DNA from 2 places in the Calidifontibacter terrae genome. Region 1 is predicted to be linked to the other one. Evidence: predicted binding sites of a transcription regulator. Region 1 holds the regulator's gene; the other holds the start of a gene.
What was found. Region 1 encodes LexA, which represses DNA repair genes until DNA is damaged. Its sites were predicted from a motif close to TCGAACANNTGTTCGA; they were not measured.
Positions count from the first base shown of each region.

Region 2: the regulator LexA is predicted to act here: its motif matches at 12,685-12,700, upstream of ACYU98_RS07455 (HNH endonuclease signature motif containing protein).

Region 1 covers NZ_BAAGZF010000006.1:249,664-265,226, reverse strand. Annotated here, with positions in the region: gene ACYU98_RS09450 (DegV family protein) at 1-825, shown strand, start outside; gene ACYU98_RS09445 (helix-hairpin-helix domain-containing protein) at 917-1,921, shown strand; partial or broken gene ACYU98_RS09440 (DNA internalization-related competence protein ComEC/Rec2) at 1,921-4,200, shown strand; gene ACYU98_RS09435 (LysR family transcriptional regulator) at 4,266-5,195, opposite strand; gene ACYU98_RS09430 (Sir2 family NAD-dependent protein deacetylase) at 5,218-6,132, shown strand; gene lexA (transcriptional repressor LexA) at 6,164-6,886, opposite strand; gene ACYU98_RS09420 (LysM peptidoglycan-binding domain-containing protein) at 7,175-7,591, shown strand; gene nrdR (transcriptional regulator NrdR) at 7,946-8,410, shown strand; gene ACYU98_RS09410 (vitamin B12-dependent ribonucleotide reductase) at 8,493-11,378, shown strand; gene ACYU98_RS09405 (serine hydrolase) at 11,514-12,596, opposite strand; gene ACYU98_RS09400 (lipase family alpha/beta hydrolase) at 12,694-13,941, shown strand; gene ACYU98_RS09395 (HAD-IB family hydrolase) at 13,951-15,423, shown strand; gene ACYU98_RS09390 (cytochrome P450) at 15,420-15,563, shown strand, end outside.
Region 2 covers NZ_BAAGZF010000005.1:85,901-101,463, forward strand. Annotated here, with positions in the region: gene prcB (proteasome subunit beta) at 1-44, opposite strand, end outside; gene ACYU98_RS07395 (ubiquitin-like protein Pup) at 41-241, opposite strand; gene ACYU98_RS07400 (CapA family protein) at 388-1,584, shown strand; gene dop (depupylase/deamidase Dop) at 1,586-3,088, opposite strand; gene ACYU98_RS07410 (hypothetical protein) at 3,195-3,995, shown strand; gene ACYU98_RS07415 (alpha/beta hydrolase) at 4,041-5,006, shown strand; gene ACYU98_RS07420 (DUF3054 domain-containing protein) at 5,003-5,380, shown strand; gene arc (proteasome ATPase) at 5,397-7,115, opposite strand; gene ACYU98_RS07430 (tRNA (adenine-N1)-methyltransferase) at 7,158-8,192, opposite strand; gene ACYU98_RS07435 (site-2 protease family protein) at 8,263-9,375, opposite strand; gene ACYU98_RS07440 (RecB family exonuclease) at 9,484-10,323, shown strand; partial or broken gene ACYU98_RS07445 (transposase) at 10,357-11,209, opposite strand; gene ACYU98_RS07450 (hypothetical protein) at 11,402-12,001, opposite strand; gene ACYU98_RS07455 (HNH endonuclease signature motif containing protein) at 12,741-14,501, shown strand; gene ACYU98_RS07460 (hypothetical protein) at 14,554-15,153, opposite strand; gene ACYU98_RS07465 (HAD family hydrolase) at 15,172-15,563, opposite strand, start outside.

The DNA.
Region 1 (15,563 bases):
GGGCGGGGACGCATCGCCGTTGTTCCGCTGCATGTCGCGGTCGATGGTGTCTCCCATGACGAGGGCGTCGACATCACCGCAACGGAACTCGCGACGGCGCTGCGAGACCATCGCAACGTCACCACCTCGCGACCCTCGCCGGGCGCCTTCCTGCAGGTCTACGAGGACCTCATCGCGCGCGGCGCGACCGGCATTGTGTCGGTCCACCTGTCGGGCCAGATGTCCGCAACCCTCAGTTCCGCCGAGATCGCCGCCGCCGAGTGTGAGGTGCCGATCGAAGTGGTCGACTCCGGCGCCGTCGGCATGGCAATGGGTTATGCCGTTTTGGCCGCCAAACGAACCGCAGACCGAGGTGGATCGGTGGCTGAGGTGGCCGCCGCGGCTCGGGCGCAATCGGCCGCGGGCAGCATTTACTTCTATGTCGATTCGTTGGACTCGCTGCGGCGTGGGGGACGGATCGGCAAGGCGTCGGCCTTCTTCGGTTCGGCGCTCTCGATCAAGCCGTTGCTCGCCTTCGATTCGGGCCACATCGAGCCGTTGGAGCGGGTCCGCACCACGAATCGCGCGCTGTCCCGGTTGGAGGCCCTGGCTGTGCAGGCGGCCGGCAAGATCGACGGCGAGGTCGACCTGGCGGTGCAACACCTCGAAGCGCTCGAGCGGGCCGAGTCGTTGGCCGAGCGATTGGCCGACAGCGTCCCGAACCTGCGGCGGGTGATCGTCGTGGAGTTGGGCGCTGCGGTCGGCGCCCATGTTGGCCCAGGAACCCTTGCTGTCGTCGTTTCACCGCACCCGTCCCAGGGCAGCGACCTCGACCTCGGCGACTGATTCTCCACAGGTTGACCTCCCTGGCGACGGTCATCCACAGGAGCGCAGTCGCGGCCGACGAGCCGCGCGGAATCCCGCCTAACGTGCCGGCATGGCGCGCTCTTCCGAACCACCCGACCGATTGGCCGCCCTCCTGGCCGAGCTCGAGGAGGGTCGACGCAGCGCATGGGTTCCCCAAGAGGATGACCTCGTTGACCGGCGGCCGCGGTTGGCCGGCCTGCGGCGTCGAGCATCGAACGCGCCGAACAGCACTCTCGAAGACTTCGGCTTCGAGACCGAGAGCGCCGTCGAGGCTGAGGCGGCAGACCCGGTGTCGCGCGCTGACCGGCGGGCGCGTGGACTGCCCGGTCGCGATGTGAAACCGCATGCCCCGTTGTTCCGGTCGCCGCTGAACGAAGCACCGCTGGAAGCCCATCCCGCGCGCGCCGCCTTGATCGGGGCGTTGTTGGTCGTCCTTGTTGTCGCGATGGTGCTCGGGGTGCGGGTGTGGACATCTGGTCGAGCCGACCAACCTGTGCCGTTGGCGAAGCCGGTGACCACGACGTCTGGCGCCGCGGAATCGGCGAGTGGGGGATCTGCTGTTCCCAGAGCGACGGCGACCAGCGGCGGCGCCGCGGCGGCCGCCACCGCGCCGGTTGCGACCGGCACCGTCGAAGTTCACGTGGTTGGCCAGGTCCACCACCCAGGAGTCGTCACGCTGCGCTCCGGCGCGCGGGTCGTGGATGCCATCAAGGCGGCCGGGGGCGCGCTGCCGGGAGCCGACCTCGATGCGGTCAACCTCGCGCGGGTGCTCGGCGATGGGGAGCAGGTGCGAGTTCCGAAGCCGGGGGAGAGCCCGGTGGCCGTCGCGCCGGGGGCAGTTGCCGGGTCCTCCGCGGGGTCCACCGGAGCCGCCGGCCCCAGCGCCCCGATCAACCTGAACACCGCCGACGCAACCGCTCTGGATGCCCTGCCAGGGGTCGGACCGGTCCTCGCCGAACGGATCATCCAGTGGCGGCAGACGAACGGGCGGTTCACGTCCGTCGACGAACTCGGGGAGGTCAGCGGGATCGGTGACAAGGCGTTGGAGCGCTTGCGTCCGCTGGTCACCCTCTGATGCGGGAACGGGCGGTGGCGCTCGACGTCCGGTTGCTGGTGCCCGCGTTGGTCGCCTGGGCTGGTGCTTTGATCGCGGCGCGTGGATCGGCCATGGTCGCCATGGGGCTGGCGACAGCGTGCGCGCTGCTCGGCGGGCTCACTCTGCTCCTGGCCGATCGTCGGGTGTTCGCCTTGGCCGGTCTCTGCGGGCTCGCCACGTCGCTGACGGTCGGCGCTGCCGCCGTCGATCACGTCGTTCGCCACGACGGCCTGCTGCCGACACTCGTGCAGCAGCGGGCCACCGTACGCCTGCAGGCTCGGGTGATCTCCGACCCCGTGCAGGTGCCTTCTCGGTTCGGAGGTGACGAGGTCTGGCGGGTGCGGCTGGAGGTGAGCAAGATCAGCGGCCGCGGATCTTTGGGCAGGTCCGCCGCCCAAATCATGGCATTCGGCGATCATCAACTCGGCAGCCTGCGCTGGCATCAGGAGATCGCGCTGGGCGGGCGGCTGCAGCCCTCCAGCCTCGATCCGGCCGAGTCGACCGTGCTGGTGTCCGGACCCATCCGCCTGCTGAAATCGGCCGGCCCGATCGAGCAGGCGGCAGAGCGGGTGCGCTCGGCGGTCCGAGCAGCCACCGATGGGCTGCCCGGCGACCCGGCCGGTTTAGTTCCGGCGCTGGTGATCGGTGACACGAGCCGGTTACCCGATGACCTGAACGCGGACATGAAAGCGACCGGGATGACCCACCTGAACGCCGTGAGCGGATCAAACGTCACCGTCGTCATGCTCGCGGCCGGGTGGGCTTGCGGGTGGCTGCGCGTGCCGCGGCGGTTGCGGGTGCCGCTCACCTTCCTGGCGCTGACTTGCTTCGTCTTCCTGTGCCGGCCCGAACCCAGCGTGATCCGGGCGGCGGTGATGGGCGCCGTGGGTCTGCTCGCGCTGCGATCAAGCGGCGCCCGGGCCGCGCCCCCTGCGCTCGCGACCGCGATCGTCGTCCTCCTGGTGGTGCAGCCGCCCCTGGCATCGTCGTACGGTTTCGCGTTGTCCGCGCTGGCGACGTTGGGCTTGATCCTGTTTGCCCGTCCCTGGGCGGCCGCGATTGCCGAGCGACTACCGAACCGGTTCGGCTGGCTCGGTGAAGCGATCGCGGTGCCGCTGGCCGCCCAGACGATGTGTGCGCCGGTCACCGTCCTGCTGCAACCAACGGTGAGTCTGATTGGGCTGCCGGCGAACATGCTCGCGGCGCCGTTCGTGGGTCCGGCCACCATCGCCGGCGTCGTCGTCGCGGTTCTGGCCGTCCCGGTGCCGTTCCTGGCGGCGATCGTCGCCTGGGCAGCCGGCCTTCCAGCGTGGGCGATCTGCCTCGTCGCCCGCCGCTGCGCTGACGTCCCGTACGGCCGGTTGCCGTGGGCCGGAGGGCTAAGTGGGGCGTTGCTTCTTGCCGCGGTTACGGCGATCGTGCTGTTCACCGGCGCCGGGCTGCTGGCGCGTGCCCGCCGTTCGATGGTTGCTGCGCCGGCCGCGTTGTGTGTCGGCATCGCGGTCTGGGCACCGCTGCCGGTGGGCAACGTGCCCGCGGGGTGGTTGGTGATGATGTGCGACGTGGGGCAGGGCGACGCCACCCTCGTACGATCGGCCCCGGGCCATGCCGTCCTCATCGACACCGGGCCCGACCCGCAGGCGATGCGCCGCTGCCTCGACGATTCCGGGGTCAAGGTGCTCGACGCGATCGTGCTGACCCATTTCCACGCCGATCACGTCGACGGTCTCGCAGCGGTGATCGAGCAGGTCCCGGTCGGGGAGATCATCGGGACCTTCGTCGACGAGGAAGCAGCGACGGGCAAAGACGAACCCGGCCATGAGCAACAGGCGCTCGCGGTGGTCCAGCGATCCGGTCGCTCGCTGCGGCGGGTTCACGCGGGGGAAACGCTGCGGTGGAACGGAATTGCCGCGACTGTGTTGTGGCCGGTGCGCGCCATCCACGCGGGTTCCTTGCAGAACAACGCCAGCGTGGTGCTTGACCTTCAGGTGGCGGGGGTGCGGATGCTCTTCACCGGCGACATCGAGAAGGAAGCAGCAGCCCGGGTCCTGAGCGCCTTGCGGGCGCTACATGACCCGACGCCGTTCAGCGTCTTGAAGGTTCCTCACCACGGTTCGAGCAATCAGGTTCCCGAGCTCATCCACCTCGTGGCGGCGCCAATCAGCCTGATTGGGGTGGGCGCCGACAACGACTACGGCCATCCGGCCGCCCGAACAGTTGCGCTGCTCGAGGCAGATGGCAGTGCGGTGTTGCGCACCGACATCGGGGGAGCGATTCGGCTCTATCGCCGCGGAGCTGGATTCGGCGTCGTACGCGGGTCGGGTCAGGCGCCAACCGAGCAGCAATCGGCCATCCCTGCCGCTTCGACCAAAGCCTCGATGGTCGCGGCAACGGCGGGAACCCGCTGCAGATCGGGGGTGGTGACGGCGAACACCGATCGCTGAGACGGCGGGTCCATTGGCAGAACCTTCACCCGCGCGTTCGGAGCGGAGCGCAGGATGAGGTCAGGCACCAACGCGACACCGAGACCTTCGGCCACCAGGCCGAGAACCGCGACGTAGTCCTCGGTTTCGAAAGCGACATCGGGCGCGAAGTGCGCCTTGTCGGCGAGCGCGAGCAGGTGGCCCCGACATCGCGGGCAACCGGCGATCCATGGCGCGCTGGCCAGGTCGGCGAGCCGCACCGTCTTGCGGGAGGCGAGCGGGTGATCGACCGGCAGTGCCAGGCGCACGTGGTCATCGAGCAGCTTGGTGGAGACGAAGTCGTCCAACCTGTCGTCGTCGCGGCTGAGGTCGAGCCCCTCATAGGTGAAGGCGACAGCGACGTCGCACTCCCCAGCGCGCAGCGCGGCCAGAGACTCCGGCGGCTCGCCCTCGGCGAAGCTGACCTTCACCTCGGGAAAACGCTGTTTGACCAGCGAGAGCGCCCGCGGAACCAGGGTCGAGGACGATGACGGGAAGGCCATCAGTCGCACCCTGCCTGACTGCAGTCCGGCAATCGCGGCGACCTCGGACTCAGCGGCGCTGATGGCGCTGAGCACACTCGTGGCGTGCCGGGAAAGCACCTCGCCCGCTTCGGTGAGCCGGACGTTGCGACCCATCCGCTCGACCAGCGGTGTGCCGAGCCGTTCTTCGAGCCGGCGGACCATCTGCGAGATCGCCGGCTGGGAGTAGCCGAGGGCCGATGCAGCGGCGGTGAAGCTGCCCTCATCGGCGATGGCACGTATCACTCGGAGTCCAGCAGCGTCGATCATGGGGTCTAGCCTACAAAGCGATATGAGCCAGCACCCCACGATGACCAACAGCGCCCTTGAAGACGGGCAAGGAACTGAACCCGCAGCGGAGGACTTGCTGCGCGAACGAGTCGCTCTGGGCGGTGTATTAGCGCTGACCGGAGCGGGTTTGTCGACCGCATCCGGGCTGCCGGACTACCGCGGAGCCGACGGCGTACGCCGCGTGCAACCGATGACCGTCTCGGAGTTTCGCGCCACGGTCGAGGCTCGGCGTCGCTACTGGGCGCGGTCTTATGCCGGATGGGCCCGGTTCAGCGCCGCATCGCCCACCAGCGCCCACGCAGCGCTCGCCGACTTGGAACACCGGGGATTCATCGATCACACCATCACCCAGAACGTTGACGGGTTGGCGCGGGTCGCGGGCAGCCGCGCGGTGATCGAGTTGCACGGACGGCTGGACGAAGTGATTTGTCTGCGCTGCCGTACGACCGTCGCCCGGGAGTGGATGCAACAGGAGATCGAACGGCTGAATCCGGGTTTCGAGGCGGCCGTCGGTGACGCACGCAACGCGCCGTTGCGACCGGACGGTGACGTCGAGCTAGACGGGAGGTGGGACGCGCAGTTGCGTCTGGTCAGCTGTCCGATGTGCGGCAGTGACCTGCTGAAGCCACACGTCGTGATGTTCGGGGAATCGGTGCCGAGGGCGCTTGTCGAGCAGTGTTTCGCGCTGGTTGAGGCGGCCACAACGGTGGTCGTGATCGGGTCATCACTCGGGGTCATGTCGGGCTACCGCTTCGCGAGGCATGCCGTCAGACGTGACATCCCAGTCGTGTTGGTCAATACCGGATGGTCACGAGCAGAAGACCTCGCCACTGCGCATGTGCATCGCGACCTGCAGCAGGTGATGGTCGATCTGGCCACCCACCTGCCGGCCCGGCCAGTTGCGGCGACCAACTGAGGGAACCCGCTGACGGGTCCCGCCAGCCCGATCAGACGCGTCGCAGAACCGCGGTGACCTTGCCCAGGATGACGGCGTCGTCGCCGTCGATCGGGTCATAGGCGGGGTTGTGCGGCATGAGCCAAACCTTGCCGCTCTGGCGCTTGAAGGTCTTGACGGTTGCCTCGTTGTCGAGCATCGCGGCCACGATGTCGCCGTTGTCGGCGGTCGGCTGCTGGCGGACCACGACCCAGTCGCCATCACAGATCGCGGCGTCGATCATCGAGTCGCCAACCACCTTCAGCAGGAACAGGTCACCTTCGCCGACGATCTGTCGGGGGAGCGGGAACACGTCTTCGACTACCTCTTCGGCCAGAATCGGTCCACCAGCGGCGATCCGACCCACGACCGGAACGTACGTGGCCGCCGGGCGCTGATCGCCGACACCGGTCTCGTCGATCGCGTCCTCGTCGCCATCCGGAAGGCCCGCGTCGCCTCGACGATCCCGACGGTCGGCATCGCTCTCGGCGCTGATGACCTCCATCGCGCGCGGCCGGTTCGGGTCACGTCGCAAGTAGCCCTTGCGTTCGAGCATCGACAGTTGGTGGGCCACTGAACTCGGGCTGGTCAGACCGACAGCCTCACCGATCTCGCGAATGCTCGGCGGGTAGCCACGGCGCTCGACCGAGTTGCGGATGACCTCCAACACCTTGCGTTGACGGGTGGTGAGTTCGGCCCCGCCGTCGCCGTCGGGCAGGTGGTGAATCTTCGCCATGTCGTGGTCGTCCCGTCTGGTGGTTCGCGGTGTGTCTGGTCACTCGTGGAGCACGTCTACAGCTGTCGTTCGCCGGCCGCCGAACCGATGTTGTCGGTGGTCGGTAGTTAGCTGCGAAGCATGAATCGAGCGTATGCCGTCGGACCCAGTCTTTCAAACATGTGTACGACGCGTGTCTCGCCCAATTCGAACATTCGTGCTATAAATCGTACAGACGTCCGATCGCACACCTGTGCGAACGGCACTTGCACCTGGAGACACCCTTGGGTGTCGGGGATGGAGGAACCGATGAGTGCTGTGACTCACCTTGCTCAGCCGATGTCGACGCCGGCAATGGCGCCCTCAACGCGTCGGCCGCGGCGTCATCTGAAGCTGGTGCCGCCACTTACCGAGTCCCACGCGAGTGCCGGGCGCTTCGATGGTCGTGACGGTGGCATCCGGTTGACCGTGCGAGGCCGTCGGATGCTCGTCCTGGTCGGCCTCGTGGCCGTGCTGATGGCAGGTTTCGGGGTAGCTCGCGCGATGGCCGGACCCGCGGCCGCGACCGCGGGGGTCACCGTCGAGACGGGCCAAACACTCTCTGACGTGGCCCACCGCGCCTACCCCTCGTTGCCGATCAGTCAGGCCGTGGTGAAAGTGCAGTTGGCCAACGGTTTGAACTCCCTGCAGGTCCACGCCGGGCAACACCTGCTGCTGCCGCGATAGGCAGCAGGAGCGGTCTTATGCGATCGGACGACACGCCTCGGGCGGTCGTCCGATCGCGTCATTTTCAGCATCTGCCCTGGTCGTGAGCCGTGTTTCCGGGGCCTATTGCCAGGGCGGTCGATCGCCTCGAAACGCGACTCGCCGAGCTGTTGCATGTGGGGTCGGATCGGCCTAGTATCCCTATATCTAGTAGTTACACCGATGTAAGTCGCCCACATGTGGTCCCCACGTTGTCCACGACTTCTCCACCGGTTATCAACAGATCGACCTACTACAGAGCGATCCTGACCATCCCTTCCGGCTCGGGCATTTGCGTGCCCGTGTCCGGTTGCTCAGCCTCGAGAGGAGCCACCCGTGCACTGCCCGTTCTGCCGCAATGACGACTCGCGAGTCGTCGACAGCCGCACCAGCGAAGACGGCACCTCGATCAAGCGTCGTCGGCAATGTCCCGAGTGTGGCAAGCGGTTCTCGACTGTCGAAACGGCAGGCCTGACCGTGGTCAAGCGCTCCGGTGCCAGCGAGCCGTTCTCGCGGCAGAAGGTGCTCGTTGGCGTGCGCAAGGCCTGCCAGGGCCGGCCGGTCAGCGAGGACCAGTTGGCGTTGTTGGCGCAGGAGGTCGAGGAGGGCATTCGCGCGCGAGGGCTCGCCGAGATCGACGCCCACGACGTCGGTCTGGAGATTCTCGGACCGTTGCGGGTGCTCGACGAGGTCGCCTACCTCCGATTCGCCTCGGTCTACCAAGCATTTGGTGGCCTCGACGACTTCGAGCAAGCCATCAGCCTGTTGCGCGCCGAGCGCGCGGCCACCGACCGGACCTAACCGCTCGCGGTTCCTTCCGGAACACCAGAACCTCACGAACAACAGTTCAACAGCATCGCCACCACTCATACGGAGGAGAATCATGACGGAGACGACCAGTGCGCGGTCCCGTGCGCGTCGGAGCCCCAAAGGCATCACGGTGGAGCGCATCTTCACCACGCCGGGTGTCCACCCCTACGACGAGGTCACCTGGGAGCGTCGCGACGTCGTCCAGACGAACTGGAAGAGCGGCGAGACGATCTTCGAGCAGCGCGGGGTCGAGTTCCCCGACTTCTGGTCGTTGAACGCATCGACCATCGTCACCACCAAGTACTTCCGTGGCGCGCTCGGCAGCGATGTTCGCGAGAACAGCCTCAAGCAGCTCATCGACCGGGTCGTTCTGACGTATGTCAAGGCGGGCAAGGAACATGGCTACTTCCAGTCTGAAGACGACGCGACGCTGTTCGAACACGAACTGACCTGGTCCCTCCTGCACCAGGTGTTCGCCTTCAACTCCCCGGTCTGGTTCAACGTCGGCACCAAGAGCCCGCAGCAGGTTTCCGCCTGCTTCATCCTGTCCGTCGAGGACTCGATGGACTCGATCCTGAACTGGTACAAGGAAGAGGGCTTCATCTTCAAGGGCGGCTCCGGAGCCGGCCTGAACCTCTCCCGGATCCGTTCCTCCAAGGAGTTGCTGTCCAGCGGTGGCACCGCCAGCGGCCCGGTCAGCTTCATGCGTGGCGCCGATGCGTCCGCAGGCACCATCAAGTCCGGCGGCGCGACCCGCCGCGCGGCGAAGATGGTCGTTCTCGACGTCGACCATCCCGACATCGAGGAGTTCGTCGAGACCAAGGCTCGCGAAGAAGACAAGATCCGCGCGTTGCGCGACGCCGGGTTCGACATGGACCTCGGCGGCAAGGACATCACCTCGGTCCAGTACCAGAACGCCAACAACTCGGTCCGCGTCACCGACGAGTTCATGCGCGCGGTGGAAGAGGGCAAGTCCTTCGGTCTGCGTTCGCGTGGCACCGGCGAGGTCATCGAGTCGGTCGACGCCCGCACCCTCTTCGACAAGATCAACAAGGCCGCATGGGCCTGCGCCGACCCGGGTCTGCAATACGACGACACGATCAACGACTGGCACACCAACCCCGAGACGGGCCGGATCACCGCGTCCAACCCGTGCTCGGAGTACATGTCGCTGGACAACTCGTCCTGCAACCTGGCCAGCCTGAACCTGCTGAAGTTCCTCAAGGATGACGGCACCTTCGACTCGGTCACCTTCATCAAGTCCGTTGAGCTGATCTTCACGGCCATGGACATCTCGATCTGCTTCGCCGACTTCCCGACCGAGGCGATCGGCCGTACCACGCGTGACTACCGCCAGCTCGGCATCGGCTACGCCAACCTCGGTGCGCTGCTGATGGCGACCGGCCACGGCTACGACTCCGAGGGTGGCCGCAGCCTCGCCGCCGCCATCACCTCGCTGATGACCGGCGCCGCTTACAAGCGGTCGGCCGAGCTCGCTGCGGTCGTTGGTCCGTACGAGGGCTACGCCCGCAACGCCGACGCCCACAAGCGCGTGATGCGCAAGCACCGCGCGGCGAACGACCAGGTGCGCGCGCTCGACACCATGGACGGCGACATCATGAAGCACGCCACCAAGGCGTGGACCGCTGTCGTTGAACTGGGTGAGAAGAACGGATTCCGCAACGCGCAGGCCTCGCTGCTCGCGCCGACCGGCACCATCGGCTTCATGATGGACTGCGACACGACCGGTATCGAGCCGGACTTCTCGTTGGTCAAGTTCAAGAAGCTGGTCGGTGGCGGCTCGATGCAGATCGTCAACCAGACGATTCCGCGTGCGTTGGCCAAGCTTGGCTACCAGGGTGAGCAGATCGAAGCGATCGTCGAGCACATCGCCGAACACGGCCACGTGATCGACGCCCCGGGCTTGAAGTCCCAGCACTACGAGGTGTTCGACACCGCCATGGGCGCGCGTTCGATCAGCCCGATGGGCCACGTACGCATGATGGCGGCTACCCAGCCGTTCCTGTCCGGTGCGATCTCCAAGACGGTCAACCTGCCGGAGACGGCCACCGTCGAGGACATCGCCGACGTCCACCTGCAGGGCTGGAAGTTGGGCCTGAAGGCCATCGCGATCTACCGCGACAACTGCAAGGTTGGTCAGCCGCTGTCCGATGCGAAGGCAAAGAAGGCCGTCGTCCCGGCGACCGAGGAAGCCGAGCCGGAGAAGGTCATCGAGTACCGCCCGATGCGCCGGCGCATGCCCAAGCGTCGCAGCAGCCAGACGACCTCGTTCGCGGTCGGCGGCGCCGAGGGCTACCTCACCGCCAGCACCTACGACGACAACCAGCTCGGTGAGCTGTTCCTGAAGTTCGGCAAGCAGGGTTCGACCCTGGCCGGTGTGATGGACGCGTTCTCGATCGCCGTCTCTGTCGCCCTGCAATACGGCGTGCCGCTGGAGACCTACGTCGAGAAGTTCACCAACATGCGCTTCGAGCCGGCCGGGATGACCGACGACCCGGATGTGCGGATGGCGCAGTCGATCATGGACTACGTGTTCCGTCGCTTGGCGCTGGACCACCTCGACTTCGAGACCCGCTCGTTCATGGGCATCCACAGTGCCGAGGAGCGTTCGCGTCAGCTCGAGACCGGTTCGTACGAGTCCGACGACGACGAGAACGTCGAAGGTGAACTCGAGTCGCTGTCGCAGTCGATGGCCACCAAGGAGAAGGTGACGCCCGCGGTCGCACCCGCTGCGCCGACCCTGACCGTCGTCTCCGGGTCCGGGGCTGCTGATGCCCGTGTTGCCTCCCCCGAGGTGCACTCCTCGGCCGAGCTGATGGAGAAGTTCCAAGGCAAGGCCGCCGACGCTCCGATGTGCCTCACTTGCGGCACCAAGATGCGTCCGGCCGGCAGCTGCTACGTCTGCGAGGGTTGCGGAAGCACCTCCGGCTGCAGCTGAGCCAACGCAAAGGCGGCCCGGGAACCACTGGTTCCCGGGCCGCTTTTGTGATGCGGGGTAAAGATCTGCGCGCCTTATCGTCATCCGCCCGGCCTATAGGACGCGCGGATGTGGCTAACCCGCGCGGATTCGGCCTCAGCGGCCCGCGGCGTACGAGTCCAGCGTCGCAGCGGCCGAACTGGCCAGCCGGCGTACGGCGGTCACCGACGGCCCACCGTCGGAAGCACTCAGCACCACTACGACCTCCCGGCCATGCGGGCCGTTTCCGAGCCATGACCCGTTGGCCACGCCGGAGAGCGAACCGGACTTGAACCAGGTGGTCCGCCAGCCGGCCGGCGCGGTGAAGCCGGGGGAGGGCACGGCGAGGATGGTGGACAGGGGCGCCATTCCCGGCTTGCCGGACTGGACCGCGATGGCCGTCCAAGCGAGCGCGACATCCTCGGCGCTGCCGCCGTAGCCAAGGCCCTTGCGCCAGATGTTCGTCGATCGGCTGAGGTCGGGCAGAGCCGCGGTGTCAGCCGGGGCGACAAGCGCGGCTCGGCGCGCCGGTGAGGCGCCGGCCCAGCTGGATCGGGCGATGACAGCCTTCGCGTCGGTCGACCACTGCAGCCAGAGGTCCTGCCTGATGGTCAGGAAGGGGTCGAGAACGCTGGGGCGCGAATGTCCGCTGCTGCGAACCACGCTGCGCAGCGTGTCTTGGCCGACCGTACGAACCAGCAGGCTGGTCGCGGTGTTGTCGCTGATCTGGAACATCAACCGGGCGGCTTCTTGCACGCTGATCGACGCGCCGGCTCCTCGCCCGGCGAGCGATCCGCTGCCGCCGGCGAGGTCGGCGCGGCGAGTGGTGAGCCGCGTGTCCCAACGCAGCGCGCCACGGTGGATCTGATCGAGCACAGCCAGCAACACGTAGACCTTGACCACCGAGGCGAGCGGGCGCACATCGGCGGGCCCGCTTTGATGGACCACCTGCAACCGGCCGTCGGCGCCGATGACACCGGTGAACAAGGCGGTGTCACTCCCCAGGGCGCGCGTCTGGGCATCGACGGTGCGCCACGCGGCCGGATCGACCCCGGCGGCAGTCGCCGGTGGCTGACTCGCGGAATTCGATGGTGCCGTGGAGGTCGAGCTGGAACTGGGGGAGGCCGTCGTCGTGGTGCTGGCCGCGGTGCTCCCGCCCGCGCTACAGGCCGCCACCAGGGTGCTGGTCGCGGCGATCATGGCCAAGCTCCGTCTGCGCATCTCTGCCTCCGCAGTGCACCGTACGCGAGCCGCGGCGCCATACGATGACGCAGCCGACCACACAGGGGAGACTCCGATGACACCCAGCACGCCCGTGACCCGCGCCAGACGCGCCGGAGGATCAGCCCGTGCCGTTCTCGCCGGCGTCCGCGATGCCCATGGTGCCGCCGCGACCAAGGCCTTCGACAAGGCGCGCGGGGTTCTCGGTCCGGCCGTCACCCCGCTGGAGTTCGCCCACGAGGCCGCCGTCCGGGGCTTGTACGAGGGGGCCGGGCTTGCGCTCGAGGCGGCCGGCCGCGCCGCCCGCCCAGCGGTCACCTCGTTGAGCGCCCACCCAGTTGTACGCCCAGTTCGACAGCAAGCCACGACCGCGGCGGCGTGGATCCAGGGTTTCACCGGCGACCGACTTGCCGACTCCGAACTGCCCATCGCCTACCCGATGACGCTGCGCCGCTCGGGCTACGCGGTGCCGGTGACCACGGCCGGCCTGGCGAACGCCTATCCCGACGCCGGCCGGTCCTTGGTCATCTTCGTGCATGGATTCGTCGGCACCGAACAGATGTGGAAGCGCCGCGCGAACACCGACGACGAGGGACGACGGATCTCGTACGGCCGCCGGATGGAGTCCGCGACCGGCGACTGGTCCGCGCTATGGGTGCGTTACAACACTGGCCGCCGAGTCTCGGAGAACGGCCGGGACTTCGGTCGGCTGTTGAGCCGAGTGGTGGCGCGGTGGCCTGAACCTGTGGAGCGTGTGGTGCTGGTTGGGCACTCGATGGGTGGCCTCGTGATTCACAGCGCCCTGCTGCAGTCTCCCGCAGATGCGCCGTGGCTTGGTCTGGTCACTGACACCGTCAGCCTCGGCACTCCCTATCAGGGCGCGATCCTGGAGAAGGGCGCGAACGCGGTGGCGAACCGGTTGGCGGCGCACCGCACGACGGCGTGGGCCGGCGGCCTGATGCGGTGGCGGAGCCAAGGCATCAAGGATCTACGACACGGCAATCTGATCGAGGCCGACTGGAAGGGCTTCGACCCGGACGACCCCGCCGATCACCGGGCCCGGGACCGTCGTCATCCAGCACCGATCAAGCACCTCGCGGTGGTGGGCGTGGTCAGCCCCGACCCGCACGCCTGGTGGGGCAGGCCACTGGGTGACCTGATCGTTTCGCGACGCTCGGCGCGCGGCCTCTCTGGTGACACGTGGCAGACCGTCTTCTTGGGCCGGATGAACCACATGGATCTGCTGAACCATCCGCGGGTCTACAACGTGCTCGCCGAGCGCATCGGGGTTGAGGCGATGCCCCAGCGGCACCCGAAGGGATAACCTCGCGCCATGACCGGTGCAGCCTTCTTCGACCTCGACCGAACCTTGGTGCGCAAGGCATCTGGACCCGTGTTGTCTCGGGCAATGCGAGAGACGGGTGTGGTCACCTCAAGGCTGCCGGGTGAGTCCCTGATTTTCTGGTGGATGAACGTGTTCGGCGAATCGTTGGGCGGGATCGCTCTGGGGCGCCAGGCCGTTCTGGTTGCTTCCGGGAAGCCCGAGGGTGCCTTCGACAAGGCGGCCAAGGTTGCGGCCGAAGAACTCCTGCCCCGGGTGGGGCCGTTTGCGAAGGTGCTGGTTGACCAACATCACGCCGCGGGCCGCAAGGTGGTCATGGCCACCACGACGCCCTATCACTTGGTCAAGCCGCTCGCCGATGCGCTCGGCTTCGACGATGTGATCGCCACGCGCTATGCGGTCGGCTCCGACGGCAACTACACCGGCAAACACGACGGCCGGTTCGTCTGGTCTCGCGGCAAGTTGGCGTCGGTCAAGGAGTGGGCGGCCGGCCATGATGTCGACTTGAGCGAGTCCTACGCCTACTCCGACTCGGTCTTCGACCTGCCGTTGCTGTCGGCGGTGGGGCATCCCGCAGCGGTCAATCCCGACGCGCGACTGTTGGTGGTCGCGGCCGCGAAGCGCTGGCCGATTCTGTCGTTCACCGCCCCGCCCGGAACCCTCACCCTGCCGACGATCGACATCGAGGCGCGCCGCGTCGCGACGATGCTCGCTCGGCCGGAGACCTTCCCCTATGTGCGGTTCGAGATCAACGGTTTGGAGAACATCCCGAAGACCGGCGCGGTGATCCTTGCCGGTAACCACCGCAGCTATTTCGATCTGGCGACGATGGCCGTGGTCGTCGGCCGCTCGGGCCGCGGCGTGTCCTTCTTGGGCAAGCGGGAGATGTTCGATGTGCCGTTGCTGGGTCCGGTCCTGCGGATGCTCGGCGGCCTCAGCGTCGACCGTGAAGGCACCGACCCCAACGCGCCGGACCCACTGCAGGAGGCCGCGGTGGCTCTCGCCGGTGGCGACATGGTCGGAGTGATGCCCCAAGGCACCATCCCACGTGGGCTGAAGTTCTTCTCCGACGAACTGCGCGGCTACCCCGGAACTGCCCGGCTCGCGGCGATGAGCAAGGCGCCGGTGATCCCGTTCGCGGTGGGCGGAACCGAGGTCGTGTGGCCGCGCGCTTCCAAGGCCCCCAATGTGACCACGCTCTGGCATCCGCCGACCGTCGTGGTCAACATCGGGCCGCCGGTCGATCTGAAATATCGTTCCGAGCAGGCCGACACCAAGCGCATCATGGCCGCGATTGCCGCGCAGTTGCCGGACTGCGCGCGCGACATTGCGGTGACCGACATCGACCAGGTCGCCACGACCTACCCCGGCGGCAAGATCCCGCAGGAAGACCTGCCGGAGATCGAGCTGGCCATCACCGCCGCCGGTCGCAAGCGGGGGAGAATTTCGCGAGGCGACAAGTGACCGACGCGCTCGCCCTCGGATTCCGGGTCGACGACCCGAACTTCATCGCCGATCCCTACCCGGTGCTCGCCGACCTGCGCGCCGCCGGCCGAGTGATCCCGTTCGCCGATCGCGACGTGTGGCTGTTGCCCCATTTTGCC
Region 2 (15,563 bases), on a different contig from region 1:
GTCAGGAACTCCTGGGGCAGACGACCCGGGCCGTCAGCGGTCACTGGCCGCCCTTCTGGACAAATCCGCGCACGAACTCCTCGGAGTTGGTCTCCAACACGCTGTCGATCTCATCGAGCACGCTGTCGATGTCGTCGTGGGACACCTGGGACTGAGCGGCCGGCACCGGCAAAGGCGCTGGCGCGTCATCGGCCGGGCCGCCGTCGCGGCGCTGTGGGGTGATGCGTTCCTGACCTGCCATGGGATCGAGCCCTTCCGAAGAGACGTCCGTTCCACCCTAGTCAACCGACACCGACACCCGGACCGACACTGACGCCCGGACCGACACGCCGTACACCCCGTGTCTGTCCCGCGTCCGGCGGCGCCGGTTCACTACAGTTCGGCGACATGACGGGACTTCGGGGAATCAGGGCCGTTGCGGCCGTCGGATGTGTCGCGACGCTGGCCTTGGCTGGTTGCGCGGGATCCGACAGCAAGGGGAGCCAGAGCGGCACGACCACCGGGAGCAAGAGCGTTGCCTCGGGTTCGTCGACCGGCGGCGCAGTCGCTTCCACGGCCAGTGGTGCGTCGAACCTGACGATCGAGTTCAGCGGTGACGACATCCCGCAGGAGGAGATCATCGCCTCCGCCAAGAAGATCGCCGGGGGCAACGGCTACAACTTCGACCCGTTGTTCGCCGACATCAAGCCGTTCACCTCCTCGGCCGATCTGTCGATCTGCCAGATGGAGGGCGCGCTCTCCCCCGACGACACCAACCTGACCAGCGGCCTGCGCCACCACGGACCCAAGGAGTTCGCGGCTGCGGTCAAGAAGGTCGGCTACGACGGGTGCTCCACCGCGAACAACCACAGCTTCGACGCAGGCGTCGCGGGCTTGAAGCAGACCCGCGAGGTGATGGCGGCAGCGGGTCTGAAGGCCGCCGGGCCCGGACCTGACGCGAGCACCCCCGGCAACCCGGCGATGTACGACGTCAAGGGCGTCAAGATTGCCCACCTGTCCTACAGCTACACGCTCGACAACTTCGCGGCGGGCAACGACGTCTCGGTGCCGTCCTCGGCCCCGTGGCTGAAGGCGGCGATGTGGAAGGACAAGGGCGCCGACGGGATCATCGCCGACGCCAAGGCCGCCCGCGCCAACGGCGCTCAGATCGTGCTGGTGAGCATCCACTGGGGTCAGGCCAACAACCACACGCCGACGGCGGCGATGACTCAGACCGCCCAAGCGGTTCTGCAATCGGGCGCGGTTGACACCATCATCGGCAACCACGCCCACGTCGTGCAGCCCTGCCAGTTGATCAACGGCCGGATGGCCTTCTTCGGTCTGGGCAACCAGATCTCCAACCAGGACACCGCCCACTGGGGCTTCCCTGATGCGACCCAGGACGGCGTGATGGTCAAGGTCAGCTTCCAGCGCGAGCCGTCCGGCGCTTGGAAACAGACCGGCGTCTTCCAGCCCACCCGCGTCGACGTTGGCGGCGGTTATCCGATCCGGATCATGACCGCGGCGAAGAACAAGAAGTCGTACGACCGCACCAGCGGTGTGATCAAGGGCGACGGCAGTTGCGGCCTGACCGCAGCGAGCTGAGTTAGCTCTCCAGCGACTCGAGCAGTTCTTCGACCGTCTGCGCCCGGTCGAACAGCGCGCCGACATGCGCGCTGGTGCCGCGCAGCGGTTCGAGCATCGGCACCCGCTGCAGGGTGTGCCGCTGCGGCAGGTCGAAGATCACCGAATCCCACGACGCCGCGGCGAGGTGGTCACCGAACTGGCTGACTGCGCGGCCACGGAAGTAGGCCCGAGTGTCGGTGGGCGGATTGTGTTCAGCGGCCGCCACCTCCTCATCGGTGACGATTCGTTCGAACCGACCGGTGGCGTCGAGCCGGTGGAACAGGCCCTTGTCGGCCCGTACGTCGGACCATTGGATGTCGATCGCGCGCATCTTCGGATCGGCCCAGTCCAGCCCGCGGTTGCGGTAGCCCTCGAGCAGTTTCAGCTTGGCGGCCCAGTCGACTTGGCCGGCGGCGTCGAGCGGGTCATGCCCGAGGGTGGTCAGCACCTGTTCCCAGCGGCGCATCACGTCGGCCGTCTCGTCGTCGATCTCATCCTGCGTCGCGAGCCATCGGGTGACCATTTCCAGATGGGCCCACTGCAGGTCGAGCCCGGTCATCGAGCGGCCGTCGGCCAACTCGACCGTCGTACGCAGTGTGGGGTCGTGGGAGATCTGCTGCAGGGCGGCGATCGAGTGGCGAAGGGTCAGATCTTCATCCACCGCGCCGGCTTCGATGATCGCCAGCACCAAGCTGGTCACACCCATCTTCAAGTAGTTCGCGACATCGCAGTGGTTCGCATCGCCGATGATGACGTGCAGGCGGCGGTACTTCTCGGTGACCGCATGTGGTTCGTCGCGGGTGTTGATGATCGGCCGCTTGAGGGTGGTCTCCAGACCGACCTCGGTCTCGAAGAAATCGGCCCGCTGGGAGAGTTGGAAACCGGCTCGTTGCGATTCTGTGCCGATGCCCACCCGGCCGGAGCCGAGGAACACCTGGCGACTGACGAAGAATGGGATGAGGCCGCTGACGATGCTGGCAAACGGGGTCAACCGGCGCATCAGGTAATTCTCGTGGGTGCCGTAGGAGGCGCCCTTGCCGTCGGTGTTGTTCTTGTAGAGGCTCAACGGTGGCATGCCCGGAGCGTTCAACAACCGGACTGCCTCGCGCATCACCCGCTCGCCGGCGCGGTCCCAGATGACCGCGGCGCGCGGACCGGTGATCTCCGGCGAGCTGTATTCGGGGTGAGCATGGTCGACGTAGAGCCGGGCGCCGTTGCTCAGCACCACATTGGCCATCGTCGGGTCTTCTTCGTCGGTCAGCTGACTCACGTCGGCCATCGATCGGTCGATCGCCCAACCGCGCGCGTCCTGCAGGGGCGCCTCGTCGGAGTAGTCCCACCCGGTCTGCGCCGAGCGCAGGCCCTGCGCCCGGGCGTACGCCGTCACGACGCGGCCAGACATCAGCATCGGATTGGCGGCCGGATCGCCCGGCTGCAGAATGCCGTACTCGGTCTCAATACCCATCACCCTGCGCACGGTCATGCCAGCAACTCTACAAAGGCGTATTGATCGGCCGAGAAGCCTTGTCGCCGCTCTAAGGCGAGCAGTACTTTTGATCGACAGTTGAGTGCGGGGAGGCATCAATAACATGATCAAATTCACACGCGGCCTGGGGGCTGTGGCAGTTTTCGCTGCATCAGGTTCGATCGGGGTGGGCGCCGCCAGCGCCGCAGATCGCGTCGGCTCGACGGTTCTGACCGGGACACAGGTGGTCAGCGCGGGCTGCCAGAAGACCACCGTTTACGTCACCGCGAGCATCCGCGGCCTGGTCGACGATGGCGGCGGCAAGGACCAGGTGACCTACACGCTCTGGGACGACGGTGCCGCAAAGGCTGTTTATCAGCTCTGGGTGCCTGTGGGCACGACCGTACGACCGACCGTGGTGCTGTCGTTCTCCGGGCTCTACGGGCTCAGCGCACCCGGCGTCGGTGTCTTGGTGACCGATCCGCAAGCGGGGACCACCTTGTTCGATCAGGATCCGTTCTACCCGAAGAACGCCACCGGCGACTGTGATGTGTCGGCGCCGCCAACAGCAACGGTGCTGCCGACCTCGACGATTCCACCCACGACCACGGTCCCGCCCACGACCACGATTCCACCGACCAGCACCGTTCCGCCCACCAGCACCGTCCCGCCGACCACGACAACGCTGCCGACCAGCACCATTCCGCCCACCAGCACCACGACTCATACCAGAACATCGACCACATCTAGCCGAACCACGACGGTGTCCAAAACATCCAGCGTCTCTTCAACTGGGCCGGTGATTCAGACCGACCATCTCGGCGGTGGCCAGCAGAACCGGGACAGCTTGCTGGTGGCCGGGGGTGCTTCGGCAATGGCTGGCGTATTCGTTCTGGGAACGTTCCTGCGGTTGCGTCGCCGGTAGTCCCGGTCAGCGGACTGCGGGCGCACCGGCGCCATACTGGGGCCCATGTCGAGAACGAGTTGGTCCGATACCGCAGGACTCCCGCTGCGTACGAGGATCCTTTGTTACGCGCTCGCGCGCGCCGAACGCACCCCGTTCGCGGAGCAGACGCTCGAGCAGATCGCCCGCTCTCGCGGGCTGTCGCCGGCACCGGTGTTTCCCGCGTCCCTGGTGATCGGCGGGCGAACCCGTGGTGTCCAGATCGACGAGGTCAAGGTCACGGTGCGTGACGGACATCAGGTTCCAACCCGGCGTTACCGCACCGGGCGGCCGACCGATCGGGTGTTGCTCTATCTGCACGGCGGCGGCTGGGTCCTGGGCAGGCCGCAGGACTATGACTCGTTGCTGACTCTGTTCTCTGCTCGGGCCGACTGCACCGTTCTGGCACCGGACTACCGGATGGCGCCGGAGTATCCCGCGCCGACTCCGGTGCACGACGTTCTGGACGTCTTCGACCACTTCAGCAGTGGTCCTGCCGAAGGTGGCACCTCCCAGCCGCAGATCGTGGTCGGCGGAGACAGCGCGGGTGGCAACCTGTCGGCATTGACCGCGATCCACGCTCGCGACCGGAACATGCGGCTGGTCGGGCAGGTGTTGGTCTACCCCGCCACCGACCTGTCGATCGAGCACGAACTGCGCAATGCGCCGATGCTCAACGGGCCCAAGCTGGATCGGTACAAGGAGCTCTACCTGAGCGGATCGGGCCTCGCGGCAGAGGATCCGATCCTCTCCCCCGCCCGCGCCGACGTACGCGGTGTAGCGCCAGCACTCGTACAGACGGCGGATCGGGATCCGCTGGGTCCGGAGGGCAATGCCTACGCCCGCCAGTTGCAGGACGCGGGAGTTGCCGCGCGCCTGACCCGCTATTACGGGGTGCCCCATGGCTTCCTCAACCTGCCGGGCGCGACGCACGTCGGGCGGCAAGCACGGCAGGAGATCGTGGACCAGCTGAACGACTGGTGGTCGGCATGAGGCGCTGGGCGCTGCTCGCCCTCGACGTGCTGCTGGTGCTGGTGTTCGCCGCGATTGGCCGAGCCTCGCACCACGAATCGAATCCGCTGATCGATGCCGTCATCACCGCGTGGCCGTTCCTGGTCGGCGTGGCGGTGGGCTGGATCATCGCCTACGTCAATTGGGGCCGGGTCGTTCCGGTGACGGTGCGCGCGGGCGTGACGGTGTGGGTCGCGACCGTCTGCCTCGGGATGGTGTTGCGCCATCTGTCCGGTCGTGGCACAGCGTTCTCTTTCATCATCGTTGCCACGATCGTGCTGGGGGTCTTCCTCATCGGCTGGCGCGCCGGGATGGCGCTCCTTGCCCGGCGCGGCCGGCTAACAAGCGAACAGTGACGAACGCCGACACCGATCAGAGATATTGCCCCGTGGTCGCGACCGAGTCGATCGCCTTCGCGGCACCGCTACCGGTCTTGCCGTCAATCAGGGTACGGATGTAGGTGATCCGCTCACCCTTCTTGCCGGAAATGCGCGCCCAGTCGTCAGGGTTGGTGGTGTTCGGCAGGTCCTCGTTCTCCTTGAACTCCGCCACGCAGCTGTCCAGCAGGTGGTCCACCCGGATACCGCGCACGCCGGTGCTCAACTGATCCTTGATCGCCAGCTTCTTGGCGCGGTCGACGATGTTCTGAACCATCGCGCCCGAGTTGAAGTCCTTGAAGTAGAGAACTTCCTTGTCGCCGCTGGCGTAGGTGACCTCCAGGAAACGGTTCTCGTCGATCTGGGCGTACATCCGCTCGACGGTCGCCTGGATCATTGCCTCAACAGTTGCCTCGGCTGATCCACCGTTCTCGGCGAGGTCGTCGGGGTGCAACGGAAGTGTCGGCGTGAGGTATTTGCCGAAGATCTCGTGGGCGCTCTGGGCGTCGGGTCGCTCGATCTTGATCTTCACGTCGAGTCGGCCCGGACGCAGGATTGCCGGGTCGATCATGTCTTCGCGGTTGGAAGCACCGATCACGATGACGTTCTCGAGCTTCTCGACGCCGTCGATCTCGGCGAGCAGCTGAGGCACGATCGTGGTCTCAACGTCGGAACTCACGCCCGAACCGCGGGTGCGGAACAGCGACTCCATCTCGTCGAAGAAAACCACGACGGGGGTGCCGCCCGAGGATGCCTCGCGAGCGCGCTGGAAGATCAACCGAATGTGTCGCTCGGTCTCGCCGACGTACTTGTTGAGCAGTTCCGGGCCCTTGATGTTCAGGAAGTAGCTCTTCGCGTCGGGCTGGCCGGTCTTCTCTGCCACCTTGCGGGCGAGCGAGGCCGCGACGGCCTTGGCGATCATCGTCTTGCCACAGCCGGGAGGGCCGTAGAGCAGCACACCCTTCGGCGGACGCAGTGCGTGTTCGCGGAACAGGTCGGCATGCAGGTAGGGCATTTCGACCGCGTCGCGGATCTGTTCGATCTGCCCGGACAGTCCACCGATGTCTTCGTAGTAGATGTCGGGCACCTCTTCCAACACCAGGTCAGCGACCTCGGCCTTGGGGATGCGTTCGAAGACAAAATTGCTGCGAGCATCGAGCAACAGGGAGTCGCCGACGCGCAGCTTCTGGCCCTGCAACGCCGCCGCGAGGCGAACGATGCGTTCCTCGTCGCCATGGGCGAGGACCAACACCCGCTCGTCGTCGAGCATTTCCTTGATTTGTACGAGTTCGCCGACCCGCTCAAAGTCGAGCGCCTTGACCACGTTGAGGGCCTCATTGAGGACCACCTCGCGGCCGGGAACGATGAGTTCGCGCTCGATCGACGGGCTGACCGCGACGCGCATCTTGCGGCCGGAGGTGAGCAGATCGACCGTCTCGTCGTCGTTGGAGCTCAGCACCACGCCAAAGGAGGCCGGCGGCTGCGCGAGGCGCTCGATCTCGCCCTTCAGGCTGATGATCTGTTCGCGGGCATCCTTGAGGGTGCGGACTAGGCGCTCATTCTGGGTCGAGAGCGTGGCCTGGGCCGACCGCAGTTGCCGAACCTGTTGATCGAGGTCACCGCGGGCAGCGGATCCGGCCACTCTGGACCGCAGCGCTTCGGTCTCAGCGCGCAAACTGCGAACCTCGTCGTACTGGGCGGACTCGTCGGTCACGGCTCCTCCTTCGGGGCGTGGAACATCGGCTCCAACTCGACCCTAACCGTCGGAGTCCGGCGATTCCTGAACCGGCTCACGGAATGAGCGTGCGAGCTTGCGGACCTTCTTGTCCGAGACCGGTCGTTCGCCGACGTCTTCGGCGCTCCATTCACCCGAGGGCATGACGGCTTGGACGTCGGCCTCGTCGAAACCATCGGCGGCGCCCTTGCTCGGGCGTCGCTTGCGCATCGGCGGGGTGACGCCCGGAGCGAGGCGGCGGGTGGTGATCAGGAAGCCGGTGTGGCCGTGCATCCGGTGTTCGGGGCGTACGGCCAATCCTTCGAGGTGCCAACCGCGTACGAGCGATTCCCAGGCCTGCGGTTCGGTGTAGCCGCCGTGGTTGCGCATCGCCTCGGCCACGCGGGACAACTGCGTCGCCGTGGCGACGTAACAGATCAGAACTCCGCCAGGCGCGAGAGCATCGGCAACGACCTCGAGGCACTCCCACGGGGCGAGCATGTCGAGCACCACCCGATCGATGCTGCCGCCCTCGACGGTCTCAGGCAGGGCGTCGACCAAGTCACCGACGGTCACCGTCCAGCCCGGGTGATCGTCGCCGAAGAAGCTGCGGACGTTGCCCTGAGCGATCTCGGCGAAGTCGTCGCGGCGCTCGAAGCTGAACAGCTGGCCCTGGTCGCCGACCGATCGAAGCAGCGACAGCGACAGCGCGCCGGAACCGACACCGGCTTCGACCACGCGCGCGCCGGGGAAGATGTCGGCCATCGTGACGATCTGACCGGCATCCTTGGGGTAGACGACCGCAGCGCCGCGTGGCATCGAGAGAACGAAGTCGCTCAACAACGGCCGCATGGCGAGGTATTCGACACCGGCGGTGTTGGTGATGGTGGTGCCGTCGGGGCGGCCGATCAGGTCATCGTGGGCCAGGAATCCGCGATGGGTGTGGAACTGCTTGCCGGGGCCGAGGACGATGGTGTGCATCCGTCCCTTGGGATCGGTCAGCTGGACGCGCTCTCCCTCGGTGAACGGGCCGCGGCGTCGGTCGGCGCCGAGCGGTGCAAGGGGAGCGTCGGTCATGGCCGCCAAGCTTAGGGGCCGCCCGGCACAGCGCCCAATCGCCAGCCAATCGCTGGCCGCTTGGAGGTGTTCAGCGGCCTGGGGTCAGGGCGTGATCGACAGCGCGAATCAGTTCGTCGCGGTGGACCCAGCCGAGCAACTGGCCGTCCCGGTCGAGCACGATTGTTCGGTCAGCCAGCCCGTTCATGCTCGCCCCGGCAACGATCTCGTTGAGATCGCCGTGGTCGTCGAGAGTGACAACCCACGGACCGCTCGGCAGTTCGACCAACGCCTCCACGGCGGTGGTCGCGCGGCGTTCCAGCGGAACCTGCATGGCGGCGCCGGCGACGACGAAACCGTACGGCTGCCCGTCCTTGGTGACGAGGGTGTCCAGGCCGGACAAACTCGCGACGGGTGCCGCGAGGTCGACAGCGGTGATCGGTCGCAGCACGTCGCGCAGCGACACGGTGGACAGCTGTTGGGTGACTTTGCCACGCATGATGGCGGCTCCTGCGCCGAACCAGAGGAACGAGCCGATCAGCGCTGCCCACGCGACGGTGAACAGCGAAGGTCGGTGGCCGTTCGCGAACGGGATGACCACGAGCGCGATGAGCACCAGCACGGTCAGGATTCGGCCCGTCCAACCGGCCACGACGGTGCCTTTAGGCCGGCTGCCGGTGATCTTCCAGACCAGCGCCTCCAGCAGGTAGCCGCCGTCAAGCGGAAGGCCGGGCAGCAAGTTGAAGGCCGCCACGAAGGCGTTGGCCCAGGCGAAGGAGCCGATCAGGAGAGCTGGCACGTCGGGCAAGTCGGCCTGCAGCACCCCGAAGCCGACCGCAGCCAGGGCCGCGTTGGACAGCGGTCCGACGGCCGCGACGAGGGCACTGCTGCCGGCGTGAGCGTGTTCCTTGCTGAACGAGGTGTGGCCGCCCCAGAGGTCTGCCACGATCTGTTCAACGGAGTAGCCGCGCGCCTGGCCGACCAGCGCGTGAGCGCCTTCGTGGACGAGCACGGAGATCAGCAAACCGACGACGTATAGCCCGGCAACGACGTAGGCCGCCCCGCCGAGATCGGGCAACGAATTCGAGACCTGAGGACCGAACGTGGCGACGATGATGACCGCGATGAAGACCCACGAGCGGCCGATGTAGACGGGCACGCCGCGTAAGGAGCCGACTCGCCAGCCGGGAGAGGTGTTCGCCATGGTGAGGACAGCGTACGGGGAGGGTGTGACAGTCCCATTTGTTGGCTGCCCAGCTCGCTTCGTGCGCTCGTCGGTGGGGTTGTCGGTGGGGCGACGTAGGGTCGCAGGATGTCGGAGTTGGTGGTTCGCGCCGCAGCGGCTCAGTCGGCTCGGTCGGATGAGTCGCGTCGTTCGGCGCTGTCGCCCAGCCGCGCGTCGGACTATTTGCAGTGTCCGCTCCTGTATCGCTTCCGGGTGATCGACAAATTGCCCGAGACGCCGAGTGCTGCCGCGGCTCGCGGAACCTTGGTTCACGCCGTACTCGAACGACTTTTCGACGTCACGGCCGGCGAGCGAACTCCCGAACACGCGGCGGCCCTGGTGCGACCGCAGTGGGAGTTGCTTGTCGAGGCCGAGCCGGAGTTGGCCGCAGTCGTGGGCGACGATCCCGATGGTTGGTTCGCCGCGGCCCAGCGATTGGTCGAGCGGTGGTTCGAGCTTGAAGATCCGACTCGTCTCGAACCCGCAGAGCGGGAGCTCTACGTCGAGGCCGAAGTTGATGGACTCACCCTGCGTGGCTATATCGATCGCCTCGACATCGCGCCGACTGGCGAGATTCGGGTGGTCGACTACAAGACCGGCCGGTCCCCCTCGGAGCTCTTCGAGGCTAAGGCGCTGTTCCAGATGAAGTTCTATGCCTTGGTTTTGTGGCGCACTCGTGGAGTCGTTCCGCGGATGCTGCAACTGGTCTATCTCGGCAATAGCGAAATCATTCGCTACGAACCCGATGAACGCGATCTGCAAGCAACCGAGCGCAAGGTGTTGGCGCTCTGGGCGGCGATTCAACATTCCACCGAGACCGGCGATTGGCGGCCAAGCCCATCGCGACTGTGTTCCTGGTGTGATCACAAACCGCTCTGCCCTGCCCACGGTGGCACCCCTCCGCCGTTGCCTACTCCCCCGGCTTGACGAGGTCGGTCTGATGGCGGCTTTGATGGCTCATCACAAACCAGGGTGTAGCTGGGGTCTGAAGCCGCCGGTTTCGAGGAGGGATCGGGCGATGTAGTGGGCGAGGTTGCGGAAGCCGAGGGCCGACCCGCGTAGGTGTTCGAGGCGGCCATTGATCGCCTCCGTTGGTCCGTTGCTGGTGCCAGGCCGGTCGAAGTAGGCCAGCACGTCGGCGGACCGCTTGGTCAGGGTGCAGCCAAGGGTGGTGATCTCGGTCAAGGCCTTGGGCACACCGGTGCTGATCGAATCGATGAGCGCGGTCATGAGCTTCTTGCCGGCGGCACGGTCGCGGTGCCGGTACGCCGCGATCATCCGCTGGTAGATGCCCCAGGTGCACTCAACTGGCTCATCACAAACCAGGGTGTAGCTGGGGTCTGAAGCCGCCGGTCTCACCTTCGAACCGGGCCGGGTCGTTGATCAACACCCGGTACCCCTCGGCGAGGACCGCGTCATTCGCGGTGTTCCAGGCAACGCCGAGTCCTTCAGCGACCCGGGCGACGGTCAGATGCTGACACACGATCGCAGCAAGTGCCCACGCCATCGCACGCCGCGACGAGGTGGCTCGCGGTTAGGCCGCGAGGCTGGTGTCTTGGCGCCACACATGCCCGCACTCGGTGCACCGGTACCGCCGCACCGTGACCAGCAGTGTCGTTGGTCGCCACCCGAACGGTTCGTGGGCCAACCGGCGGACCACGCTGCCCCGCGGGGTCCCTTCGCAGCCGCACCGGTGACACCACCGGTCACCCTCAATAACCCGGCACGTCAGCACCGCCCGGTCTGGTTCAAGACGGCAGAAGGAGGTCAGGTCAGGACAGCTGAAGCCGTCCTTGGCAGTAGCGTTGTGCACGTCGAGGTCTTCCAGATGGGCAGTGTCAGAACTCTCATCATCGGGAGACCTCGACCCCCACCCCCGAACCGACGCGCCAGGAACTCCTATACCCTCATCTGTGATGAGCCTGTAAACGACCCTCGCAGATGCCAAATGTCTCGGCAATTAAGCTGCCCGATAGTCACGCTCCCGGCTATCGGGAAACAGGCACTAGAGGCACCCGCTGGAGGCAGCCCACGCCTTGAGTGACCCGTTGGAGAACGCGAATGCCTGGCCAGTTGTTGTGAATGGGGTCGGGTTGTCTGCTCGTGGTGTGTAACCAACGGCGAAGATTGTTGTGCCATCGGGATCCACAATTTTCGTTCCGGATGAAGTGGTGTTCGTGAACGCTGTTTCGGATCCGTTGAGTGATGATCCGTTACTGAAGAGCAGGGCTGGCTTCTCCGCTGACTCAGGATTGTCCCTTGTCTCATCGCTGTTGCCCCCGGCACTGTAGAAGACGAGCACACGCCCCGGCTTCGAGTGGGCTCCATCGGGTGCCGTTGCCTTGTCGGCGGTGTACTCGATCGTTAGGGCTCCACCCCATCGCAAAGTCGTCGTGTAGACGTGATCGCGCAGCGCTAGGCAGTCTTCCGGCACGCCGATGTAATTGTTGAAGTAGACAGCGGCTTCGTCGCCATCGTTCGACTCACCAAGCTGCTTCACAAGCCATGCGTACATCTCGTGGAATGTCGCGAGCGGAATCTTGGAACCGTCCCGGGCAGTGATGTCCTTAACGGCGACGCCGACAACAATCGGCGTGTTGAGCACCGTACGTTGCGACGCTGTTGCCTGCGAACTAACGGACGAAGTGCTGGCCACTGGAGAACTAGAGGCTGGAGTGTTGGCCACCGACGCAGCGGTAGACCCAGCGTTGGATCCTGTCACGGGCTCATTGCTGCCACTGCAACCTGCGAGCGTACAGACAGCAAGTGCTAGGCAAAGGGAGCGTCGTATGCTCATGTTCCATATGGTGCCGGACGCCACAGACGAACATCCCCGTTTTCGATGGAACGCCGCGAAAGGCCGACTGGTCAATCCTTCCCGTGGCCCGTTTCTTCCATCCCGACGCCAGCCAGCAACTCCTACACCCTCATCTGTGATGAGCCGCTTTGATGCCGCTGAGTGACTCCGGGCGGCTAGGTGCGGCTGGTGAGGGAACGGCCGCGGCCGATTCCAGACTGCGGGCTTGATCCGGGCGGCTGATGCAGCCGCTGCCTACCCCGGGAGTCAGATGAGGCTCAGTGGTTTGCCGCGGAAGGCGGCTCGTTCACCTCCACCGGTGCTCACCAGTGGCAGCAAATGACGGGCCCATATTCCGATAAGGCGCAGCAGAATGAGCGGTGAAAGGCAAGCCCATGTCGCTCCCCCTGTGGATACCCGGCGGTAGCGAAAAGGGTTGTGGATAAACAGAATTCGTTCTCCACAACTTCACATTCCTCTTCCATTTTGGGTCGAACATACGTACACTTGGAGGATCACCTGGGGCGTGAAGGAAGGGGGCAAGGCAATGAGTATCGAGGTCACTCGTACGGCTGCTGAGAAGCCTGTGTCTTCTTCTTCGTCGCGCTCGTCGTCGCGGTCTTTCGCCGGTGGGTTCCGGCCGCTTGATGTGGCCGAGCTGCTCGGTCCCGATGGTTCATCTGGACCTGCTGGCTCTGCTGGTTCGGATGTGCGGTTGCTCGATGCTGGCTCGGGACCATCGGCGTTGAACCGGCTGCAAGACGCGCTGCCTGACCTACCCGTCCTGGCCGATGGGTGCTCACAACTCAGCGACACTGAACTGACCGAAGCCGCCCGACTCGCCGCAGTGTTCATGCAACGCGCTGAAGCCGCGTTGATGCTGATCACCGCTGACGCGATCGACCGCGGAGCGATCACCCGCTCCACCGCCAACAGTCCCGGCACCTGGGTCGCCCGCATCGCCGCCGGTGAAGGACCAGCCGATCTGATCACCAGTGAAGCGATCAAAAACGCCGGACCGCTAGTCCCCCTCAGCGAAGACCGTGCCAGCGCTGACTGTGCCGGTCAAGGAAACACACACACCGAAACAGAACCGGTCGCCCCGGCCGCGTTCCGGGTGCCGGGGATTGAACCCGGCCACGCGAACCGGATCGCGAAAGTCGCCGCCGCCTCCCTACACGTCTCACACCGGGTGATGGCCGCCGCGGTCCGTGATGGTGCCGCATCCATCTCAGTAGCCCGGGCAGCCCTGGACCACGTGAACCGAATCAAAACCGTCCTCCCCAACGCGACCACCGATGAAATTCACGCCTGGTTCCTGGCCGTGCCCGCCACCCTCGGCCGGTCCGGGGTCACCGAACTGTCGAAACGGATCATTGCTGACTACGGCACCCGTGATGCCCTGAACGACAAAGAAGCCGAACAACAACGCCTGGAGTTCCTGCGCTACCGGGACGAGAACGACGGCATGACCAGCATCGAAGGACTCCTCTCCGGAGACAACGCCGCCGAATTCAAACACCTCATCAACGCCCTGTCCGCTCCGTCACCCAAGACGTCCTGCTGCGATGACCCGCACCACCGCCACACCAGCACGAGCGCCAGGGGCAGCGATGAGGCCAGCAGCAGCGGCAGTGCTGAAGCCGGCAGCGACAACCTCGACCGCGACAGCGGCGAAGCTAGCGACGAGGAAGAGTCAGATTCGTTGTTTGATCAGCGGGCCAAGCTCATCCGCCTCGCTGATGATGACCGCTCACCCGACAAACGCCGGATCGACGCGTTAATGATGATGCTGCGTCGGGTCGCGGCCTGGCTCGACGGTGACCCCACCGTCGCGACCAGCGGACCAGCACAAATGGTCGTCACCATCGACTACGAAACCCTCGCCCAAAAACTCCGTGACACCGGCGGAGGAGGATCCGGCACCAATAGGGAAGGGGCCACCATCAGCCCTGGTGCTGCTCGGCGGATGGCCTGCGACGCGACCCTGATCCCGATGGTCCTCGGCACCAACAGTGAACCCTTGGATGCTGCCCGTGCCCAACGCCTCTACACCGGTGCCCTCAGACACGCCGTCCTACAGAAACACGGCAACAAGTGCACCTACCAAGGCTGCACCAGACCCGGCGACTGGACCGAAATCCACCACGCCATCCACTGGGCAGACGGCGGACCCACCAACCTCGACAACGGTTATCCGCTCTGCGGGGCAGATCACGCGATCGTCCACCGCGACAACCTCACCCCCACCACCACCAGCACCGGCAAAATCCTCTGGATCCCCCGCCTCGTCGCCGCAGTGAGCTGATCGACGTCGCCGTCGCTCGTCGCAACTGACACTCGTTGGGAAGTAGCGCCGGTCAGCGGACCTGCGACGTGAAGATCGACGCGGAGATCGACGCCGCAATTCGATCGAGCAACATCCGCAGCGGTTCAGGAATTTGTTCTGGGCTCGCCGCTGCGGCCAACGCGCCAGCGAGCAACTCCTTGCGGCCGGAGGCCACACCGCAAAATCGATGCAATTGGTCGGCCAATGGCCTTCCACGCCAGGCGGGTTGCTGCTGCAAGCCACCGAACTTGTCGGCCAGTCGCAGTTCTTCGAGCACAGCTAAGACCTGTGTCGTGCCGAGCCCGCGGATCAGTTCCTCCTCGAGGTCGGCGCTGCAGACAAAGAAGCCGTAGCCGGGCAGGTCGCTGTCGTCGCGAGTTGGATACCCGAGATCGGCGAGCACGCGGCGTACGACATGCGCCTCCCCCGCATCGCATAGCCCGACCACCATTGCATCGGGTGCATCGACCTGCAGGTCGGCAAGGGCGCGCCGCACGTTGGTGATGCCGGCCAAGTCGACGAGTCGAACATCGTCCAACGGGAGGTTCGCGGTGGCTGCAAAGGCGCGTACAGCAGCGACGTCGCTCACTCCTTCGAGCAGCACCTGCACCAGTGCCGGTTGCGCAGACATGGGTCCACCACATCAGACTCAGCGCAGCTGCGCATCCGCCTTTGCGCTCCCCGCCAGCGTCCAGAGCGATGAAATCGTCTGTCCGGCAAGGGAGTCCACCAAAGTCGCCCCGACGCTGGTGGGCACTGACACGACATGCGGAACGGCGATCGTACGAGCGCCGGCGGCGACCGCCGACCGCGCGCCGGTCGGCGAATCCTCGACCGCGAGGCAGTCGGCCGGATCGACCCCGAGGGCGGCGGCCGCGGCCAGGTACGGCTCGGGGTGTGGCTTGCCGTTGGTCACCCGATCGCCGGTGATCAGGGCCTGGAACGTTCCCGCCGGAAGGGCATCGAGCATCACCTTGGCGAACGACGCGTACGACATGGTCACCAGCGCGTTCGGAATGCCTGCTGCGACAGCCTCGTTCA